Regions from separate parts of the Bacillus smithii genome, predicted to be linked through region 3. Evidence: riboswitches for the same ligand, from Rfam matches in the RefSeq annotation. Region 3 holds a riboswitch; each other region holds the start of a gene.

Region 1 (5,836 bases), 1.3 Mb from region 3:
GAACGTATTATTCGGGTCGCGGCCGGCGCGATTACAGGCGACAACATAACATTGATTTTCAATGGCACGCGCTTGAAGCAACGTACGCCAATGAGACAGACGCGGCAACGGCCATTCGGCAACGACAAACAACACTTCTGCTCCTTGCAAGGCATGTACGCGAATCCATTCCGGAAAACGAATGTCGTAGCAAATCACACCGGCACATAATGTATTTTCAAGTGTAAATAATCCTGGTGTATCTCCGGATCGCAAATAAAGATGTTCATCCATCAGTTGGAAAAGATGCAGTTTGCTGTATTCGCCTACAATATCGCCGTTTCGATCGGCCACGTACATCGTATTCGTCGTTCCATCATTTGTTTTTTTGGCGATGGAACCGGCGACAATGTGGATGCGATGACGACGCGCAAGCTCACTAATGAATGCTTTTGTTTCTTCGCCTTCCTTATCCGCAATTTCATCCAGACGCGTTAAATCATAGCCCGTTGTCCATAATTCCGGAAGAACGATGATGTCAGGGTGTTGAGCGGCTATTTTTTCTACTTCGTTTTGAACAAGCTGTCGATTTTCCAGCGGAGCGCCAAAAGCAATATCCAGTTGAAGACAAGCAATTTTGAATGTCATAATCATTCACCTCAAAAAATTTTGACTTTACAATTTGATTTTTACGATATATGATGTTTGACTAGAATTTCAAGAAAATTTTGAGTAGGTGTAAACGATGAAACATTTCGCACAATCGGAACTGCTGCAGAAACTGCCAAAACAGTTTTTTGCGTCTCTTGTCGCCAAAGTGGAAAACGTGAAAGCCCAAGGACATGATGTCATTAACCTCGGTCAAGGGAATCCGGATCAGCCGACGCCATCCCATATTGTGGAGGCGATGCAAAAGGCAGTCGCCAATCCCCGTTATCATAAATATTCGCCGTTCCGCGGCTATTCGTTTTTTAAAGAAGCGGTCGCGGCCTTTTATGAACGTGAATATGGGGTGAAACTGGATCCGGAAAAAGAAGTGGCGGTTTTATTTGGAGGAAAAGCAGGACTTGTGGAAATTCCGACCTGTTTGCTGAATCCGGGTGATCTTGTTCTCGTTCCTGATCCGGGATATCCGGATTATTGGTCGGGTGTCGCTTTGGCACAAGCCGAAATGGCGATGATGCCGCTTCGCGCTCAAAACCATTTTTTGCCGGATTACAACGAAGTCTCAAAGGACGTGGCAGAAAAAGCAAAATTAATGTTTTTAAACTATCCAAATAACCCTACCGGAGCGGCGGCATCGAAAGAATTTTTTATGGATACCGTTTCGTTTGCCGCAAAACACGATATTTGCGTCGTGCATGATTTCGCCTACGGGGCAATCGGATTTGACGGCAAAAAACCGGTCAGTTTCCTCCAAGCAGAAGGGGCTAAAGACGTCGGCATAGAAATATATACGTTCTCGAAAACCTTTAATATGGCCGGCTGGCGAGTGGGAGCCGCAGTTGGAAATGAAAGTGTCATCGCAGCGATTAACTTGCTTCAAGACCATTTATACGTCAGCTTGTTTGGTGCGATTCAAGAGGCAGCGGCTTGTGCGCTTCTTTCTTCACAAGAGAGCGTGAAAAAGCTTGTTTCGCTATACGAGTCGAGACGGAATACGTTTATTCGTGCTCTTTCGCAAATCGGTTGGGATGTCACGCCTCCTGCTGGCTCATTTTTTGCGTGGCTTCCTGTACCGAACGGCTGGACATCAGAGCAATTTTCTGATTTTCTACTCGAGAAAGCGCATGTGGCGGTTGCTCCTGGAATCGGATTTGGAAAACACGGAGAAGGGTATGTGCGCGTCGGTTTATTAACGAGGGAAGAACGGCTGGAAGAAGCTGTCCAACGTATTGCGAAGCTTGGTCTTTTCCATGTCGCAAAAAAATGATTGACACCGATAAAAATTCCTGTCATAATACAAATCAAATTTACCGATACTAAGAAAATTTTGAAAAGTCAATACATGATTCAAGCATTCTTATCAAGAGCAGGTGGAGGGACGAGCCCTATGAAGCCCGGCAACCGACTTAACAATCGTTAAGCACGGTGCTAATTCTTGCAGCGATATGCTGAGAGATAAGAAGAGTGTGAACCTCTAGCCTCTTCTTATGAAGAGGTTTTTTTATTGAACTTAGAAAGAGGGATGAACATGAGCCAAGTCATTGCCACCTATCTTATTCACGATGAGAAAGATTTGGAGAAAAAAGCAGAAGGAATTGCTCTTGGCCTCACGGTTGGTTCTTGGACCAATTTGCCGCAGCTGCAAAAAGAACAATTGCAGAAGCATAAAGGAGAAGTCGAGAGCGTCACACCGTTGGAAGAGGACGAGCGAGTCAATGAGTATCTGGGCAAACGTGTGAAGCGAGGACTTGTCCGCATTGCGTATCCAAGCCTCAATTTCAGCGCCGATTTACCGGCGATTTTAACAACCGTATTCGGCAAGCTGTCGCTCGATGGCGAAGTGAAACTGGTCGATCTTGCTTTTTCTGAAGAATTAAAAAAACAGTTTCCCGGTCCGCGCTTCGGAATAGACGGAATTCGCCAAAAAGTCGGCGCCGATCATCGTCCGCTTCTCATGAGTATTTTTAAAGGAGTCATCGGGCGTGATTTAGATTATTTGTCGGAGCAGTTAAAACAACAAGCCCTCGGCGGAGTCGATCTCGTGAAAGACGACGAAATTTTGTTCGAAAACGACTTAACTCCGTTTGAAAAGCGAATCGCCAACGGGAAAGCCGTGCTGAACGACGTATACGAAAAAACAGGAAAGAAAACGTTGTATGCGGTCAATTTAACGGGCAAAACATTCGAGTTAAAAGAAAAAGCAAAACGCGCGGCGGAAATCGGTGCCGATGTGATTCTTTTTAACGTGTTCGCTTATGGATTAGACGTATTGCAAGGCTTGCGCGAAGATGAAGACATTGCCATTCCGATTATGGCCCATCCAGCTGTCAGCGGTGCACTTACACCATCAGAGTTTTATGGCATCAAAAGCCCGCTCTTGCTTGGAAAATTGCTTCGATTAGCCGGAGCCGATTTTGCTCTTTTCCCATCGCCATATGGAAGCGTCGCCCTTGATCGAAGTGAAGCGCTCGGCATTGCCGACGAGTTGACGAAAGAAGATGAGCATTGGAAACGATCTTTCCCGGTTCCATCTGCGGGTATCCATCCAGGTCTAGTGCCGCTTTTAATTCGCGATTTTGGAATCGATAGCGTCATTAATGCCGGCGGCGGAATACACGGCCATCCGGATGGAGCTGAAGGCGGCGGAAAAGCATTCCGTGCAGCGATTGAGGCCGTGCTGGCAGGAAAAACTCTGGAAGAAGCTGCCAAAGACCATAAAGAGTTGAAAAAAGCTATTGATTTATGGGGCGCGCACGAGGTGGCAGTATGACAAAACCAATCATTTTTTGCGATTTCGACGGAACCATTACCACCCAAGATAATATCGCTGCGATTATGAAACAGTTTGCTCCTCCGGAATGGGAAATGCTAAAAGACGATATATTGGCGGAGCGGCTGACCGTTCAAGAAGGTGTCGGAAACATGTTTTCCCTCCTTTCTTCCGAATTGAAAGAAGAGATTACGGACTACGTTTTACAAACGGCCCGTATTCGCGACGGCTTTCGGGAATTTGTCGATTTTACAAGACAACACGACATTCCGCTCTATGTAGTGAGCGGCGGCATTGATTTTTTCGTCTATCCGATTCTGGAAGGGCTTATCGAAAAAGAACGCATTTTTTGCAACGGTTCAGATTTTAGCAATGAAACCATTCAAATTGTTTGGCCTTATTCGTGTGATGAACATTGCCAAAACGGTTGCGGCTGTTGCAAGCCGTCGCTGCTGCGGAAGCACTCAAAACCGGATGGATTCCATATCGTCATAGGAGATTCCATTACGGATTTAGCTGTGGCAAAATTAGCGGACCATGTCATTGCTCGCGACTTTTTACTGGAAAAGTGCAAGAAACTAGGCATTTCCCATTCACCGTTCAACACGTTTTTTGATGTAGTGGAGGTGTTTGTGAAGCTGGAGGTGGGAGCATGAGTGAACTTGAGAAAAAATGGAAGGAACTTGCCGATGTGAAAGCGGAGTTGGCCGAGCGCGATTGGTTTTTTGCAACAAGCGGGAACTTATCGATTAAAGTTTCCGATGATCCTCTCCACTTTCTTGTTACCGCGAGCGGAAAAGATAAACGAAAGCAAACCGATGAAGACTTCCTTCTCGTAGATGCGCTTGGCCATCCGGCTGAAGAGACCCATTTAAAACCTTCAGCGGAAACGCTTTTGCATGTGGAAATTTATAACAGAACCAATGCAGGCTGCGGCCTCCATGTCCATACCATCGATAATAATGTCATTTCTGAATTATACGGTGACATTGGAGAAGTGGAATTTAGCAATCAAGAAATTATAAAAGCGTTCGGACTTTGGGAAGAAGACGCTGTGATTCGCATTCCAATCATCAAAAATCACGCTCATATTCCAACGCTGGCGAAAGAATTCGCCCGGCATGTGCATGACGATGCAGGCGCCGTCCTCATTCGCAATCACGGCATTACCGTATGGGGGCGCACCGCATTTGAAGCGAAAAAATATTTGGAAGCATATGAATTTTTATTCAGTTATCATATCAAATTAAGGTGCCTGACCCCACTTTCGCTTTAAAGCACAAAAGGGATAAGCAAAAATAAAGGAGGAAGAAAAATGGCAACGATTCGTTTACATGAAACAAATGAAAGAATTACAAAGGAAGAAGAAGTAATCCAATTTTTAGACGAGCAAGGCGTTATTTACGAAAAATGGGATATTACCAAACTCCCGGAACATTTGCGTGAGAAATATTTGCTTACGGAAGAAGAAAAAAATGAAATTTTAGAAACGTTTAAAGAGGAAATTGCGGATATTTCCGAACGTCGCGGCTATAAAGCGCAAGATGTCATTTCTTTATCTGAAAATACACCGAACTTGGATGAATTGCTCACAAATTTCAAGCGTGAACACCATCACACAGATGACGAAGTCCGCTTTATTGTCAGCGGCCACGGAATCTTTGTGATTCAAGGAAAAGACGGAAAGTTTTTTGACGTCGAGTTAGAGCCGAGCGATTTAATTTCCGTTCCCGAAAATACGCGCCACTATTTTACACTGCAAGAAGATCGTCGCGTTGTCGCCATACGCATTTTTGTCACAACTGAAGGCTGGGTGCCGATTTACGAAAAAGAAGAAACCAACGCCTAATATCCCCTCACCCCTCTTCTACTAAATCAGAAGAGGGGTGTTGTTATGAATTAACAGTGACAAAGCCCTCGACATTCTAGTAAAAGGCATTTCTTATATTTCAATCGAAATAGGAAAAAGCGACTATCCATATTACTTAGCAAAAGATATTTACTCTCCACTGCTTCCCCTTGTACTATCTATTTTTTACCAATACAACTTTCTATTGAACCCCTTGCCATCATTAAAAAAAGCAATTCATCACATGCAAAAATCGCGAAATCAAATCATTAACTTGGTAAAAAAGGAACAAACGTTCGTAATAATCTATGAAAAAAAATAAACACGTGATATAATAGAAATACAATAGCTACGGGAAAAGCTCAAGGGTGGTCGGCATTTTACCCCTAAAAGAGAGGGGGTGATGCCGATGACGGTATTTCAAGCATTGATGTTTGCACTCACTTTCGCAAGTCTCATTGTTTCGATACTGTCATATCACCAAAGAAAATAATCCACCCTTGAGTTAACGAGACCGGGTGGATTATGGATTCTTTCTGCCTTGTCGATCCCCCTTGAAGGGAACCGTCTAT
Region 2 (8,235 bases), 100 kb from region 3:
GCCAGCGACAGAATTTCTTTCGCCTTTTTGTCAGCCTCTTCTTTCACGCGAATTTCATGCTCTTTTATCATAAGAGCCGTCTCGTGGGACAATTCATTTTCAACGCGTTCCAAAATAATGGAACGGGCTTCTTCGCGAGTGAGACCCGAGATACGCTCCAGTTCGGCTTTCTGCGTTCGCACCATCTCGTCCACTTTGCTTTCCATCTCTTCAATATGTTGTTGTCTTTCAGCTAGAGAATCTTCCTTCTTTTCCAGCATCGACTCCCGATTATCCAAGAGTTCATCTTTGCGGTCAAGGTTCTCTTCTTTTTGCAATAAACGATTTTCTTGTTTCTGCAATTCGTTTCTTCGTTCACGAATTTCTCGTTCCGCTTCTGTACGAAGCTTATGAATTTCATCCTTTGCTTCCAGCAGGGATTCTTTTTTCACCGATTCCGCCTCGCGCTTTGCGTCTTCAATGATTTGATCCGCAATACTCTTTGCCCCTGCGATTTTATGCTCAGCAATGGATTTTCGAACAAAATAGCCAACAACTACACCGACGATTAGGCCAAGCAAAATGGAGATGATTATAATGGATGTCATTGTTTCACCTCCTCTTGCTATGAACTTGTATCATGCTTCTAACATGTCGGCTTGTACATTGTTTCCCTATCAATATACAGCGCGCTAGGCTTGCCAATTTTAGTGTGAAAAAATGTAAAATATACATATTAATTTTAAGGCTGGAAAAAATCATTGTCAAGCTTTTGTCAAATACAGCGTTGGTTATAAACGAGAAAGGGAGCGACCCTGCAGGATGAAAATTCATGAAACTTTGTGTTGAATCGCATCCGATCGAGCAAAACCGTCCAAAGTGACAAGGAACGGATGTAATCCGCAACATACATTAAGCGAGCTCGTTTGCCAAACAAGCCTCTAATAAAATACCTAAGAATAAAACCATTTAGTGAATCGCTCGCTGTCTTGCGGTACAGCACCCCCAAAGCCAACCTGTGCTACAGCAAAGCACCCTCCAATCATCACCCATAAAAAAATACCCGTCCAAAACTTGTAAATTTCAAACTACCCGCTTTAAAAATGGATCAGCTAAAATAGGTCATGTCTCCAACTCCGCTGCTAAAAATGAGAATCCAATAAGATTAAAGGCCAAGAAATCAAGAGTAGTGTCCTTATAACAGAATCGATTCCGAACAAAACTTGTCTTAGAAGTTTGTCCAAATAGCCACATCGACTGTGCCTGTCAGCTGATAATGTGGTCTCACCCACAGGTTAGACTTTCAAAACTCCCGCAATGTTTTTTCCTCATTGAACGGATTCACTAAAGATGAGTGCCAGACAGTTGCGACAACTGAGCAAAACCATCTCCATCAGAACAGCTCCACCTGAAAGTTTCCACTTTTTTGTCTTTCTGCAATAGTCCCTGCTCTTTTCAAATACAGAGTCAGTACCACCATAACCAGATGGAAGAAGGTTTATTCTCCCCAATTGAAAAAAGCAAAGCGAACGCTTTGCTTTTTATGCCTCATCATCGAGCAAGCTGAAATTTTCTTGTTCCTCCTCGTGGTTTTCCGGCTCAGCAGGAGGGGTGTCCAAACCGTAATGTTCCCGAATTTTATACATGATTTCATCGCGGATCTCTGGATTTTCTTTTAAAAACTGTTTGGCATTTTCACGTCCTTGCCCTAGTCTTTCTTCATTGTAGGAATACCACGAACCGCTTTTTTGGATAATGTCGAGCTCGGAGCCGAGGTCGATAATTTCCCCTTCTTTCGATATTCCTTCACCGTACATAATATCCACATCTGCGGTGCGGAAAGGCGGCGCCACTTTATTCTTCACTACTTTAATTCTCGTTTTATTGCCGACCATTTCATTTCCTTGTTTCAGCGTCTCTGCACGGCGGACTTCCAAACGAATCGATGAATAGAATTTCAGCGCCCGTCCGCCTGGCGTCGTTTCAGGATTTCCAAACATAACGCCTACTTTTTCGCGGATTTGATTGATAAAAATGGCAATCGTTTTGGACTTGTTAATGGCTCCGGACAGTTTGCGAAGCGCCTGGGACATCAATCTCGCTTGCAAACCGACGTGGGAATCACCCATTTCTCCTTCAATCTCCGCTTTCGGAACAAGAGCTGCCACTGAGTCGATCACGATAATATCAACGGCTCCACTACGAACCAATGCTTCAGCGATTTCTAACGCTTGTTCACCGGTATCCGGCTGTGAAAGCAAAAGTTCATCAATATCGACACCCAGTTTCTGAGCATAAACGGGATCCAGCGCGTGCTCAGCGTCGATAAAAGCCGCTTGGCCACCTCGTGCTTGCACTTCAGCAATTGCATGCAAAGCTACCGTTGTTTTCCCTGAACTTTCAGGACCATAAATTTCGATGATCCGACCTCGCGGATATCCACCTACCCCCAGCGCCGCATCCAAAGCAAGAGAACCGCTTGGAACAGTAGATACGTTTCGGTCCGTTTGTTCGCCCAATTTCATAATGGATCCTTTACCAAATTGTTTTTCTATTTGCTTTAACGCCATTTCTAACGCCGCTTGACGATCATTCACTCGCTATTTCCTCCTCAAATATCAATCTATTAAAAGCATATGGTTTTCCTCATTGATTTTGGATTTTATTCAACAGTATCTTCCAGAGCTGTTTTTTTGTTAAAGCCTACTAATAATATAAATGTTTCTGAAACGATTTACAAGCAAAAATCGAACATTTATTCGTCATTATTATTTTTCAAAATACCATGTTCAGCTGATCCTAATTTTTCCAGCTATTGCTAAAATTCACACGCTCTTGTTCATAAATTGGATTGAAAGTAAAAAAAAGAGGGGGGAAAATGTCCAAGAGAGGGATTAATGGTGGATGGTCACACGAAGAGAAATTGTCTGGATCATTTTCTACTGAATATTTTAAAACAAAGCAGAATGAAAAGCAAACAAAAGAAGAAAAAGGATTGAGTCAAGTATTTGTGGGCAGTTTTTTTCTCCCTAACAATGAAAGCGGATTCACCATTTTAGGGTACTCTCTTGATAAAAAATTTGTCTTTTTTAAAATCCGGCCAACTCCTTTAAAGTCTTGTACACTGGAATATTTGCCTTACCTTTTAGGTATAGGAGATTGTCTCTTGTGACTTCACCAATTGTACTTGTCACCTTTTCTACGTAATGTTTTGGTGGATTCTTTTCCTCCTTGGTTTCTGTCCATCTTTCGACTTTCCCAAATAATGTTTTCAATGCCAGATTGTCTAGGAAAGCCACCAATCCAGTAATCATGGCACTTACGCCTTTTTCTACCCAGCTACGTCCATTTTTGAGCCTTTTTGCGAAGACACTCATCGTTCCCTCGGCACTTCCCATTGGACGCATTCCTTTGGTGTCAATACCTTGTTCTTGGAGCCACTTCCGGTAATCCCCGAGGGCTTCAGGATATTTTTCTAGTTGACGAATCAATTGGTCAAGACGTTCTTCCTGATCCTCTGTCTCTAGTGTTCCAACAGCACTGTTTAATTCCGTAAGTAGTTTCTGACTGTCATAGGACGCTAGTGCCTTTTGCATTTGGCGATAGCGAGGATGCTTACGGAATAAGCTGCGAATATCCCTTGCCACGTGGAAACGGTCAATTGAAAAGAATGCCCTGCCTTTAAAATGGTCTCGACAGGCTGTAATCCATCCGGCACCATCCCCGTTTATTACTAGCTTATGGACAGTTGGGTCATACTCGAAGTTTTCAATGAGAAAATCCTCAAACGCCTCCCAAAATGGCTGGTTCCCACGGTGAATAAAATGGCGTTTGTCTTTCAAACTTACTCGTTTTCCGTTGATTTCCCAGCCCTGATGAACCGCTGCAATTTTTTCTTCCTTGCCCCGTTTTCCTTTTCCTTGACGTTTCACATATAGGCCGTCCACTTCCACGAATAGGACAGGATAGTTTACAGGCTGTCGCTCTTTTGGGATACTTTCAATCTGTAACAGGTGTTGACGTATAGCTTCGTGACTAATCACTCGGTATCCTAAAAGTGTTTCAAGCGTGTGTTCTGCCTTTCGATAGGATGGCCCTGTAATGGCAAGCTCTAGAGCCGCTTCTTCTATCAGCGGACTAAAGGAGCCGGTCCCTTCGAATTCCAAAGAGCGATCAAGCAGATAGACATATTCACCTTTCTCCCTGTCTCGGTAGTAGTTCCGTTTCACCTTTATTTCTCCAAAAAGACTGATAATAGTGGTGATACGCTTATCGAGTAGACGATAACGCTTTTTATTTCGTTCTTCAGCAATCTGCTTGTCCATGTCCTCTAATAGTGTTTTCATGACCTTTGAGAAGGTTTCCTGTAATTGCCTCCAAACTAATTGCTCAATCTGTTTTAAATTTGGATATACTGTGTTATTCTTTTGCATGAGGGGTTACTCCTTTGTTTGTGATTTAGTTTTGGTTGACTAAGATTCTACCAAGGAGTAACCCTCTTTTTCATGTTATTTGCTTATTAACTACCGCGCTTTCGCTTGGTGGCCCCCTCATTTGTTGAGCGTTCTAACGTTCCCTCAACAAATGAGGGGGTTAAATTTTGCCCACAATAATTTTACTCATACAAGAAAAAGAGAGCAATACGCCCCCTTTTCAAATTGTTTATATTTCAAGCTTTTCAGCCGAAATGCCGGTTGCTTTTTCGATAGCTTGATTGAGATCGGCAATTAAATCTTTCGGAGATTCCAGTCCAACAGAAAGACGAATCATTTCTTCACTGACACCTGCTAATTTCAACTCATCAGCTGATAGCTGTTGATGTGTAGTGGAGGCCGGATGGATTATTAACGATTTTGCATCGCCCACATTGGCGAGATGCGACCAAAGTTGAATGTGATCAATGAGCTTTTTCCCGCTTTCTCGACCGCCTTTAATGCCAAATACCACAATAGAGCCGAAGAAATTATTTAAGTATTTTTTGGCCAATTCATGGGAAGGATGATCGCTTAAGCTAGGATGAGACACCCATTCCACTGCTGGATGCTTCAGCAAATAGTCAACAATGACTTTCGTGTTATCGTGATGTCTTGGCAAACGAAGATGCAACGTTTCTAATCCTTGCAATAGCAAAAACGCACTATGCGGGCTTAAAGATGCCCCAAAATCACGCAATAGCTGTGCGCGGAGTTTTGTTGCAAACGCAGTTCCTCCTAAATCGGCATAACGCAAACCGTGATAAGTTGGGTCCGGTTCGATAAAATCAGGGAATTTTTCATTATTCCAATCAAAGTGGCCGCCGTCTACAGCAACTCCGCCAATAACTGTTCCATGACCGCCAATCCATTTTGTTGCCGAGTGAACGACAACATCGGCTCCCCATTTGATTGGATTGGAACCATATGGTGACGCAAACGTATTGTCTACAATCAACGGAATCCCATTTTCATGGGCAATGGCCGCAACTTTTTCAACATCCAACACATTTAGACTTGGATTTCCGATGATTTCTCCGAAAAGAGCTTTTGTTCGTGGAGTGATCGCTTTTCGAAAATTTTCAGGATCTTGAGCATCGACAAATTTTACATGAATCCCATATTTAGGAAAAGTAGCAGAAAACAAATTATAAGTACCGCCGTACAATTCAGACGCTGCGACAATTTCATCTCCTGCACTCGCAACATTTAAAACGGAGAGCGCGATAGCTGCCATGCCTGAAGAAAATGCTACAGCGGCAGTACCTCCTTCAAGCGCCGCCACTCTTTTTTCAAATACATCAACAGTTGGATTGGTAATCCGGGTATAAATATTCCCTTCTTTTTTTAGTCCAAATACAGCGCTCGCGTGTTCCGTATCCGGAAACACATAAGAAGTAGTTTCATAGATCGGTACTGCACGGGCACCCGTCGCAGGATCAGGTATTTGCCCTGCATGCAATAATTTTGTGTCTTTTTCCCATTGCTCGTTTGCCATAATAAAACCTCCCGAAAAATTCGAAGATTGAAATTTCAGCGACTTATCTGAGAATAGATCCCATCCTGATGGATGAGGAACAGTAAAAGCCCTCTTCCAATAAGAAGAGGGCTTGAGTTCATCATTTCCCTTCTTATCTTCCAGATCATTTCCTGATCTGTAGGAATTAGCACCTTTTCAAGCATTGATTTCTTGAAGGTTGCCGGGCTTCTTCGGGCCTATTCCCTCCGCCACTCTTGATAAGAGTCAATTCTGTTACAATATTGAATTGTGTGGCTCTTGTTTAAAGAATAGCGCAATAAAAAAGAAAAGTCAATCATTTTCAGCAAATTACTGACAAGTTCGCAGCAAAAAATGACAACCGTATTTAGCTGTACGGTTACGAATTTGATTCCGATCCCCTGCAAGCTTCAGCAATACGGCCTTTGATTCTTTTCCTTTTTCAGAAATGCCGATCCAAACAGTTCCAGGAGGATTTTCTTCCAAAGAATCGGGTCCTGCTACTCCCGTAAAGCTGATTCCAATATCAGCGTTAAGCTTTTTCCTTACATTTTCAGCTAACTCTTTCGCACACTGCTCACTGACCGCTCCGAACGTATCAAGCGTCTTTTTTGAAACATCGACCAGATGCTCTTTCGCTTCGTTTGTATAACAAACAATCCCGCCTTTTAAAACAGCGCTTGCTCCTGCAACAGCGGTAATCATACTTTGAAACAGTCCTCCGGTCAAACTTTCAGCGCAGGCAATCGTCTTATTTTGTTGTTTCAGCTTCTGTACTAATTCAGCTGCAATCGTAGTTTGTCCATAACCGTAAAAGTATTCGCCAACACGGTTTAAAATCTCTTTTTCTACTTTGTCTATCATCTCATTAGCTGTCTCTTTTGATCGGTGCTTCGCCGTAAGTCGGATGGTCACTTCTCCGTCGCCAGCTAAAGGCGCAATGGTCGGGTTTGTTTGGTTCATAATCATATCTTCAATCTCTGTCTCCAACTGCGATTCTCCGATGCCAAAGAAACGCAATACGCGTGAAACAATGCTTTCTTGGCGATCCAAAACATTTAATATAGCCGGCCTTCCATATTTTTCGAACATCGGCTGCATTTCTTTTGGCGGCCCCGGCAAAAGCATATAAAATTTATTTTTTGATTTCACAAACATACCGGGAGCCATGCCGTTTTCATTCGGCAAAACAAGACAATCCTCTAGAACAAGAGCTTGTTTTTTGTTATTTTCCGTCATCTCACGGCCTATTTTAAGGAAATATTGACGAATTCCTTTAAACGCTTCGTCGTTCAAAACGAGTTTCTTGCCTAGATGCGCGGCAATGGTTTCTTTTGTTAAATCATCACGTGTCGGGCCAAGACCACCTGTAAAAATGATGAGATCTGCTCTTTCTTCTGCTTTTTGAATCGTTGAAAGAAGCCGATCGCTGTTATCCCCGACAACGGTTTGATAAAATACGTTGACGCCCATTTCAGCCAAATGACGAGAAAGAAATTGTGCATTCGTATTGACGATTTGGCCGAGTAGAAGTTCGGAACCAACCGAAATAATTTCAGCATTCATAAAATAGTCCTCCTCAATCATATAGAGATCCAAACAGAAAAAGGCCGCTCTTCAACAAGAACGAAAGTGCATAACCGTCTTTTTCGAGTTCTTGGATGAGCCAGCCTTTCTAGTTGTTTCATTTCATTTTACTTGGAGTTTTTAAATGCATGTGCATTTTTGGCGAAATAATCCCAGCCTGACCATAACGTGAAAAAGAGCGCTACCCAAAGGGCAAAATCCGCAAACGGAATCGAGAAATTTTCAAACAAAATATTATGAAGAAGCAACGCAGAAATCGCAATGATTTGCGTCCATGTTTTAATTTTTCCAAGCATATTGGCCGCAACTACTTCTCCTTCCCCAGCAAGTACAAGGCGAAGCCCTGTCACCGCAAACTCGCGGCTGATGATCAAAATGACGATCCAAGAAGGAGCATATCCCAATTCAACCAGTATAATAAACGCAGCCGAAACTAACAATTTGTCCGCAAGCGGATCAAGAAATTTTCCCAGGTTCGTGACCAAGTTGTACTTTCGTGCAAAATGTCCGTCAATCCAATCGGTGGTCGAGGCAAGGATAAATACAAGGGCCCCCACGAAGTGAGTCACAGGCATGGTTGTCCCTAGAATGGTGATGTTTCCCCAATTGAATGGAACAACAAGCAAAATAACGAAGATTGGAATTAAACATATACGTGATACAGTAATTTTGTTTGGTAAATTCACAAGAAGTACCCCC
Region 3 (8,235 bases):
CAGCGATTATGGAAACGATGATGGAGGAAAGCGATACATATTTGGATATGTATAAGCTAATCAAAAAGGCTACGACTAATAATAGGAATAAGACCGGCTCGTACGCCAGCAGTACTCCCCCTGATGTAGCCACTGCTTTTCCTCCTCGAAATCCGGCAAAAACGGGAAAGCTGTGCCCAACGGCAGCTGCCATACCTGCGATCAGAGGATGCAAGTCTGCACCGAACCAGATTGGAAGCAAAGTAGCGAGCGTGCCTTTTAGGATATCAGCGATAATCACGACAGATCCTGCTTTTATTCCAAGTGTGCGGAAAGCGTTGGTTGCTCCTAAATTTCCGCTTCCATGTTCGCGGATATCCACACCATAAAATATCTTTCCCACAATCAAGCCAGATGGAATGGAACCAAGCAGATAAGCTATTAAAATAAAGACTACATATTCCATTCTGGTCATTGCCCCTTTTTCCGAACTATGTTGTTATCGGTTTTTATTTTCTTTATATCCAATTCCTATACAATCGTTGATGAACGCCTAAAAATTTTTGAACAATGCCTTTTCCCGCTGAACAGGACGCCCCAATTGGAAGTTTCACTCTATTTTATCATGGTCGGGATCAATAAAAAAAGATTTTTTTATGAAAAGCGAAAGCTTCAGATGAGCAGGATTTAGATTGAAGAGATAGAATAGAATAAAAAGCTGCATGCAGGCTAAAAAAGGAGGAAACAGTATGATCGAGAATCCATCACGAGAAGAAATTGGAGAAATTTTAAAAAAAGCCAAAAGAATTGCCGTTGTGGGTCTAAGCAATAATCCGAATCGCCCCTCTTATGAAGTAGCGGAAGCGATGCAACAGGCAGGATATGAAATCATTCCCGTAAACCCAGCTGTAGATGAAGTGTTGGGTGTTCAAGCGGTCGACTCTTTAACGGATATTGAAGGGCCGGTTGACATTGTGAATGTTTTCCGTCGATCGGAGGCATTGCCGGAAATTGCGGAAGAATTTACAAAGATTGATTGTCCTGTTTTTTGGGCTCAATTAGGGATCGAAAATGAAGAAGTGTACCGATATTTAAAAGAAAAAGGCTACACCGTTATTATGAATCGCTGTATTAAAATCGAGCATGCCATGACAAAATAAACAACATACCTACCTGGGCAAGGGCCAGTCCTCATATAATGAGGCCTGGCCCTGTATCTGTGAAACAGTTTTTCATTTCCTTTCTTGCGCTTTTTTCATGAAAAGGTAAAATAGTGCATAGGTGTCTTTTGAACGTGAATGGAGAACGCTTTTGGATGGTTAAAATGAACCTGTACAAAACCAAATAAAAGATGTTTTGGTTATTTGGACGGATTTTTCATTTATCATTATGTATGTTATAATAAAATGCGAACGTTTGTTTGTTTTTGTTTTGAAAGGGGAATGTTCGTGGCAAATAAGAAGAACCAAATGGAATATAACGAGGATGCGATTCAAGTATTAGAAGGTTTGGAAGCGGTTCGAAAAAGGCCAGGAATGTACATCGGATCAACCGATTCGAAAGGATTGCATCACTTGGTGTATGAAATTGTCGACAATGCGGTGGATGAAGCATTGTCTGGCTATGGTGATGAAATTAGAGTCGTTATACATAAAGACAATTCGGTTAGTGTGGAAGATTTCGGTCGTGGAATGCCGACTGGAATGCATAAACTTGGAAAGCCGACTCCCGAAGTCATTCTCACGGTGCTTCACGCCGGGGGGAAATTCGGACAAGGCGGCTACAAAACAAGCGGCGGTTTGCATGGGGTTGGCGCTTCCGTGGTCAATGCCTTATCGGAATGGCTGATTGTGACTATTCAGCGAGACGGATTCATTTATGAACAACGCTTTCGAAATGGCGGAAAACCGGAAACGACTTTAGAAAAAATCGGAAAAACGACGAAAACAGGAACAAAAATCCACTTTAAACCGGATCCGACTATATTTAGTACGGTTGTGTTCAATTATGAAATCTTATGTGAACGACTAAGAGAAAGTGCCTTTTTATTAAAAGGGCTAAAGATCGATATACGGGATGAACGTTATAATCAACATGATACGTTCTATTTTGAAAACGGCATTGAAGCATTTGTAGAATATTTGAACGAAGATAAAGAACCTTTGCATCCTGTCGCGTTTTTTGAAGGAAAACAAAACGGAATCGAAGTGGAGTTTGCTTTTCAATTTCATGACGGATTTTCGGAAAATGTTCTTTCCTTCGTCAACAATGTCCGTACAAAAGACGGGGGAACTCACGAAGCCGGAGCAAAAACGGCGATGACGCGGGTGTTTAATGATTACGCCAGAAAAGTCAATTTATTAAAAGAAAAAGATAAAAATTTAGAAGGCTCTGACGTTCGCGAAGGATTATCCGCTGTCATTTCCGTCCGGATCCCGGAAGAATTGCTTCAGTTCGAAGGCCAAACAAAAGGAAAACTTGGAACAAGCGAAGCCCGCTCCGCTGTAGATGCCGTTGTTTCCGAACAGTTATCCTACTTTTTAGAAGAAAACCCTGATATCAGTTCTTTGTTGATCAAAAAAGCCATCAAAGCGTCTCAGGCTAGAGAAGCAGCAAGAAAAGCGCGAGAAGAAGCGAGAAACGGGAAAAAACGAAAAAAATCAGATTCCATGCTGTCCGGAAAATTGACACCTGCCCAATCGCGAAATCCTAATCGTAATGAATTGTATTTGGTGGAAGGGGATTCCGCGGGCGGCTCTGCAAAACAAGGACGCGACCGGAGATTCCAAGCTGTGCTTCCGTTGCGTGGAAAAGTAATCAACACGGAAAAGGCAAAGCTTCAGGATATTTTTAAAAATGAAGAAATCAATACGATCATCCATGCCATTGGAGCCGGCGTCGGTCCTGATTTTTCTGTAGAAGACTCCAATTATGACAAAGTTATTATTATGACGGATGCCGATACGGACGGAGCGCATATTCAAGTACTTCTTCTCACGTTCTTTTATCGCTATATGAGGCCATTAATTGAAGCGGGAAAAGTATTTATCGCGCTTCCTCCTTTGTACAAGGTCAGCAAAGGAACGGGGAAAAAAGAGATAGTGGAATACGCATGGACGGAAAAGGAATTGCAGGCGGCCATTAAAAAAGTCGGCAAAGGCTATATGATTCAGCGCTATAAAGGGCTAGGCGAAATGAATGCGGACCAGCTGTGGGAAACGACTATGAATCCCGAAACAAGAACGCTCGTCCGGGTTCGAATCGATGATGCCGCCCGGGCGGAACGGCGAGTGACGACCTTGATGGGAGATAAAGTAGAGCCGCGTCGCAAATGGATTGAAAATCATGTGGCGTTTGGCCTTGAAGAAGATGTGAGTCTTCTGGAAAATGAAAATCTGTCCCATCGAGAGGAGGTTGAATAGTCGATGGCAATGGAAGAACGTTTTCAAGATTTACCACTTGAGGAAGTGTTGGGCGACCGTTTTGGCCGGTACAGCAAATACATCATTCAAGATCGGGCGCTGCCGGATGCCCGCGATGGTTTAAAGCCTGTACAAAGGCGCATATTGTACGCAATGCTGGTCGATGGCAATACTCATGACAAAGCTTTTCGAAAATCTGCTAAAACGGTAGGTAATGTCATTGGCAATTACCACCCGCACGGTGATTCCTCTGTTTACGAAGCCATGGTCAGGATGAGCCAAGACTGGAAATTGCGGAACCTGCTGATCGAAATGCAAGGAAACAACGGAAGCATCGACGGCGACCCTCCGGCTGCAATGCGTTATACAGAAGCGAGACTGTCCGCGATCGCATCAGAGCTGCTGAGGGACATTGATAAAAAAACAGTTGATTTTGTGCCTAATTTTGATGATACCGCATATGAACCGACCGTCCTCCCGGCAAGATTTCCAAATTTGCTTGTGAACGGTTCTACGGGTATTTCGGCTGGATATGCGACGGAAATACCGCCTCATCATTTAGGAGAAATTATTGACGGTGTCATTATGCGAATGGATCAACCTGATTGCACCGTAGACGATTTGATGAAGGTCATTAAGGGTCCTGATTTCCCGACCGGGGGCATTATACAAGGAATTGACGGAATCAAAAAAGCATATGAAACAGGAAAAGGAAAAATTGTGATACGCGGTAAAACGGAAATAGAAACGATTCGCGGCGGGCGCAAACAAATTGTGGTAACTGAAATTCCGTTTGATGTCAATAAAGCGAATCTTGTCAAACGGATTGAAGAGTTTCGTATTGACAAAAAAGTGGAAGGAATCGCCGAAGTCCGGGATGAAACCGATCGAACGGGCATGCGGATCGTCATTGAATTGAAAAAAGAAGCAAATGCAGAAGGAATTCTGAACTATTTGTATAAAAATAGCGATCTGCAAATTGCGTACCACTTCAACATGGTGGCGATTCATGAGCGCCGGCCGAAACTGATGAGTTTGCCTGCCCTGTTGGACGCTTATATCGCCCATCAAAAAGAAGTGGTCACGAACCGTTCAAAATACGATTTGCAAAAAGCGAAGGAAAGACAACATATTGTAGAAGGATTAATCAAAGCGCTGTCCATACTCGATGAAGTGATTGCGGTGATTAGAGGATCCAAAGACAAAAAAGACGCAAAGCTGAATTTAATGAATCGATTTGAATTCTCTGAACCGCAAGCAGAAGCGATCGTTTCCCTTCAACTGTACCGCCTTACCAATACGGATGTCACTGCTTTGCAAAAAGAAGCGGAAGATTTGAAAAAGAAAATCGCTGAATTGACGGCCATATTGGAAAGCGAAAAGAAACTATTGTCCGTTATTAAAAAGGAATTAATCGAAATGAAAAAGCGGTATGGGGATGAAAGACGGACGACCATTGAAAAAGAAATAGAAGAAATAAAAATCAATCCTGAAGTGACCGTTGCTATTGAAGACGTCATGGTAACCGTTACGAAAGAAGGATATATTAAGAGAACAAGTCTTCGTTCCTACTCGGCTTCAAGCGGTGCCGATTTGGCGATGAAAGATTCAGATCGGTTGCTGTTCCAAGCGGAATTGAGCACCACCGATGTGCTGCTATTGTTCACTAACAAAGGGAATTATTTGTATATTCCTGTACACGAATTGCCTGATATTCGCTGGAAAGAAATGGGGCAGCATATTGCCAACCTGATCGCCATAGGAAAAGACGAAAAGATCATTCAAGCCATTGCGGTCCAAAATTTTGAGGAAAAGGGCTATCTTCTCTTTTTCACGAAAAACGGCATGACCAAAAAATCTGAACTGTCTCAGTATAAAGCACAGCGCTATTCACGTCCGCTTGTGGCCATTAATTTAAAAGATAATGATGAAGTAATCGATGTGTTTTTAACAAACGGCCAAATGGATGTGTTCATTGCTACAAGGTTGGGATATGGGCTATGGTTTGAAGAAGAAGAAATTAATACCGTAGGACCAAGAGCGGCCGGAGTAAAAGGCATCAATTTAAAAGAAGATGATTATGTGGTCAGAGGAAAAGTATTCGTCCGAGGAGAACAGCCTTATATTTTTGTGGCAACCCAGCGCGGAGCTGTGAAAAAAATGAAATTGAATGAAATGGAAAAAATGTCCAGAGCTAAACGGGGTCTTGTTTTATTAAGAGAATTAAAATCCCATCCGCACCGAATTGCGTATTTAGATCTCACCGACAATGACTCCATCGTTTATTTGCGAACGGAAAAAGGAGTCGTAGAAACGGTTTCCCTTTCCGGATTAAGAGAGAATGACCGCTACTCAAATGGCAATTTTGCCATTGACGAATCAGAAAGCGGTACAGTCATAGAAGGATGGACAGAAAAACCGTCCGGTACAGAGTAAAGGATTTTTCTACGGCGAGATATATGTATAAGCAATGCTGTAAAACAAAAGTAGAAGGATCTCCCATCAAAAAGATTTTGATGGGAGATTTTTTTTGCACAATAATTCATTTGTATTGTTTTGAACAAATCATCAGACAAACAATATGGGTATTTATATCCATTTTTTAAAACATGTCGCTCTTTTTCGGATCACTTCCATGAAGGTACTACTTTTTAATGCCAAACCGTTTTCCACCGTAAAATCTTCAAACGCCCCATCAAGAAGTTAATCCTTTCAAGCAATGGATGTGGCAAAACAATGACTCCAATGCAGGAAATACAATGCCCCAAATTTAAGAAGGAAGAAAAATTTCATTTCAGCAAAGAGTTGTTCTCTTTAAATTTTTTCTTGCTGCCTATGAGTTTATTTATACGAAAAGGTAAAATGATTCTACAAATTTTATAAATTCCTATAAATTCCTATCAAAAAACTGCGGAAAAATTCGTTGACTTTTAGTAACTTTCTGATAAAATAAAAAGCAATTAAACTTATCAAGAACGACGGAGGGACCTGGCCCAATGAAGTCTGGCAACCTGCCTTGAAAAGAAGGTAAGGTGCCAATTCCAGCAAAATGGTATCCATTTTGGGAGATAAGGTATGTATGATATGGTACCTATTGATTCTTTCCTGAAATGGAAAGATTTTTTCATTTTACCATCAGCCTCTAAACAGGAACACCAATGAGTGGTATAGAAAGAAGGGGTATTTTGAGCGAATTATTTACGTTTGACACGTGGGATCATTATCAACTACCGGAATTTGATGAAAAGAGTGAAACAAAAGGGGCATTAGAAGTTCTGGAATGGGCCTATGACCATTATGGAGAAAAAATTGTCTATTCGTGCAGTTTTGGAATAGAAGGAAGTGTACTTGTGGACTTGATTTATAAAATCAATCCAAAAGCGACCGTCGTTTTCTTAGACACAGGACTGCACTTTCAAGAAACATACGAAACCATTGATAAAGCGAGAGAACGTTATCCGGAACTGAACATCGTCATGCAAAAGCCGGAATTAACGCTGCAGCAGCAAAGCGAACAATACGGTGAAGAATTATGGAAAAAAGATCCGAATTTGTGCTGCCATCTACGCAAAATTGTTCCGCTAAAAAGTGTTCTCGAACCTGTTGAAGCATGGATCTCAGGCTTGAGAAGGGAACAATCAGAAACAAGAAAACACACGAATTACATAAACCTTGATAAAAAGTTTGGCAAAATTAAAATTTGTCCATTAATTCATTGGACGTGGAAAGAAATTTGGCGGTATGCGTATAATGAAGAACTGCCTTACCATCCTTTGCACGATCAAGGATATCCAAGCATCGGATGCCAGCCTTGCACCTCTCCTGTATTTGATTTAGAGGATTTACGGGCCGGAAGATGGAAAGGCACCGGAAAAACGGAATGCGGTTTACATCTGCCCTCTTAAAATCACTAAACCAAGTAGACTGATTAAATATATAAAATAAGGAGGATCCTCTACATGACCGAAATAAAACCGCACGGAGGAGTTCTAATTCAAGCGTACAATCCAGAATATCCATTCGAAGGCATTGAAAAAGAAATTGAGCTGGATGCCACTGCTTTAAGCGATCTTGAATTAATCGCGACAGGAGCCTATAGTCCTTTAACAGGATTCCTAGAAGAAAAAGATTACAACAGCGTAGTCGAAACGATGAGGCTCTCCAACGGCATTGTTTGGAGCATCCCCATTACACTGCCGGTCACAAAAGAAAAAGCAGCCGATCTACAAATCGGGGAACAGGTTCGGCTTACTTTTGACTGTGCTACATATGGTGTGATCACCATTAAAGATATTTATGAACCAGATCAACAAAAAGAGGCGGAATTGGTTTACAAAACAACGGAACTAGCCCATCCGGGTGTGAAAAAAATGTTCAGCCGCGGAAATGTTTATGTAGGAGGTCCTATTGTTCTAGTCAAAAGAATTAAAAGAACGCAATTTAGCGAATTTTATTTTGACCCGGCAGAAACGAGAAGAATTTTCGCAGAAAAAGGCTGGAAAAAAGTCGTCGGCTTTCAAACCAGAAATCCGGTTCATCGGGCGCATGAATATATTCAGAAATCAGCTCTTGAAATTGTGGACGGCCTCTTTTTAAATCCGCTTGTCGGGGAAACAAAAGCAGACGACATCCCTGCTGATGTCCGGATGGAAAGCTACCAAGTACTTTTGAAAAATTATTACCCTGAAGACCGTGTGTTTTTAGCCGTATTCCCGGCAGCCATGCGCTACGCCGGCCCAAGGGAAGCTGTATTCCACGCGATGGTGCGAAAAAATTATGGCTGCACGCATTTTATCGTCGGGAGAGACCATGCAGGAGTCGGAAATTATTACGG

Evidence for each region. Region 3 has a riboswitch for S-adenosylmethionine ahead of BSM4216_RS07910 (phosphoadenylyl-sulfate reductase). Riboswitches for the same ligand answer to the same signal wherever they lie in the genome.
Region 1: it holds a riboswitch for S-adenosylmethionine, as region 3 does, so the genes downstream of both, mtnW (2,3-diketo-5-methylthiopentyl-1-phosphate enolase) here and BSM4216_RS07910 (phosphoadenylyl-sulfate reductase) in region 3, are expected to answer to the same signal.
Region 2: it holds a riboswitch for S-adenosylmethionine, as region 3 does, so the genes downstream of both, BSM4216_RS08390 (O-acetylhomoserine aminocarboxypropyltransferase/cysteine synthase family protein) here and BSM4216_RS07910 (phosphoadenylyl-sulfate reductase) in region 3, are expected to answer to the same signal.

What each region holds. Positions count from the first base shown of each region.
Region 1 is NZ_CP012024.1:3,025,725-3,031,560, forward strand. It holds gene BSM4216_RS14140 (carbon-nitrogen family hydrolase) at 1-627, opposite strand, end outside; gene BSM4216_RS14145 (pyridoxal phosphate-dependent aminotransferase) at 725-1,912, shown strand; SAM riboswitch class I at 2,000-2,107, shown strand; gene mtnW (2,3-diketo-5-methylthiopentyl-1-phosphate enolase) at 2,174-3,415, shown strand; gene mtnX (2-hydroxy-3-keto-5-methylthiopentenyl-1-phosphate phosphatase) at 3,412-4,071, shown strand; gene BSM4216_RS14160 (methylthioribulose 1-phosphate dehydratase) at 4,068-4,691, shown strand; gene BSM4216_RS14165 (1,2-dihydroxy-3-keto-5-methylthiopentene dioxygenase) at 4,731-5,264, shown strand.
Region 2 is NZ_CP012024.1:1,778,933-1,787,167, forward strand. It holds gene rny (ribonuclease Y) at 1-587, opposite strand, end outside; gene recA (recombinase RecA) at 1,521-2,576, opposite strand; gene BSM4216_RS08385 (ISLre2 family transposase) at 3,069-4,412, opposite strand; gene BSM4216_RS08390 (O-acetylhomoserine aminocarboxypropyltransferase/cysteine synthase family protein) at 4,642-5,949, opposite strand; SAM riboswitch class I at 6,080-6,195, opposite strand; gene BSM4216_RS08395 (competence/damage-inducible protein A) at 6,280-7,515, opposite strand; gene pgsA (CDP-diacylglycerol--glycerol-3-phosphate 3-phosphatidyltransferase) at 7,644-8,222, opposite strand.
Region 3 is NZ_CP012024.1:1,678,057-1,686,291, reverse strand. It holds gene plsY (glycerol-3-phosphate 1-O-acyltransferase PlsY) at 1-445, opposite strand, end outside; gene BSM4216_RS07925 (CoA-binding protein) at 729-1,139, shown strand; gene parE (DNA topoisomerase IV subunit B) at 1,428-3,401, shown strand; gene parC (DNA topoisomerase IV subunit A) at 3,405-5,837, shown strand; SAM riboswitch class I at 6,365-6,476, shown strand; gene BSM4216_RS07910 (phosphoadenylyl-sulfate reductase) at 6,560-7,306, shown strand; gene sat (sulfate adenylyltransferase) at 7,361-8,235, shown strand, end outside.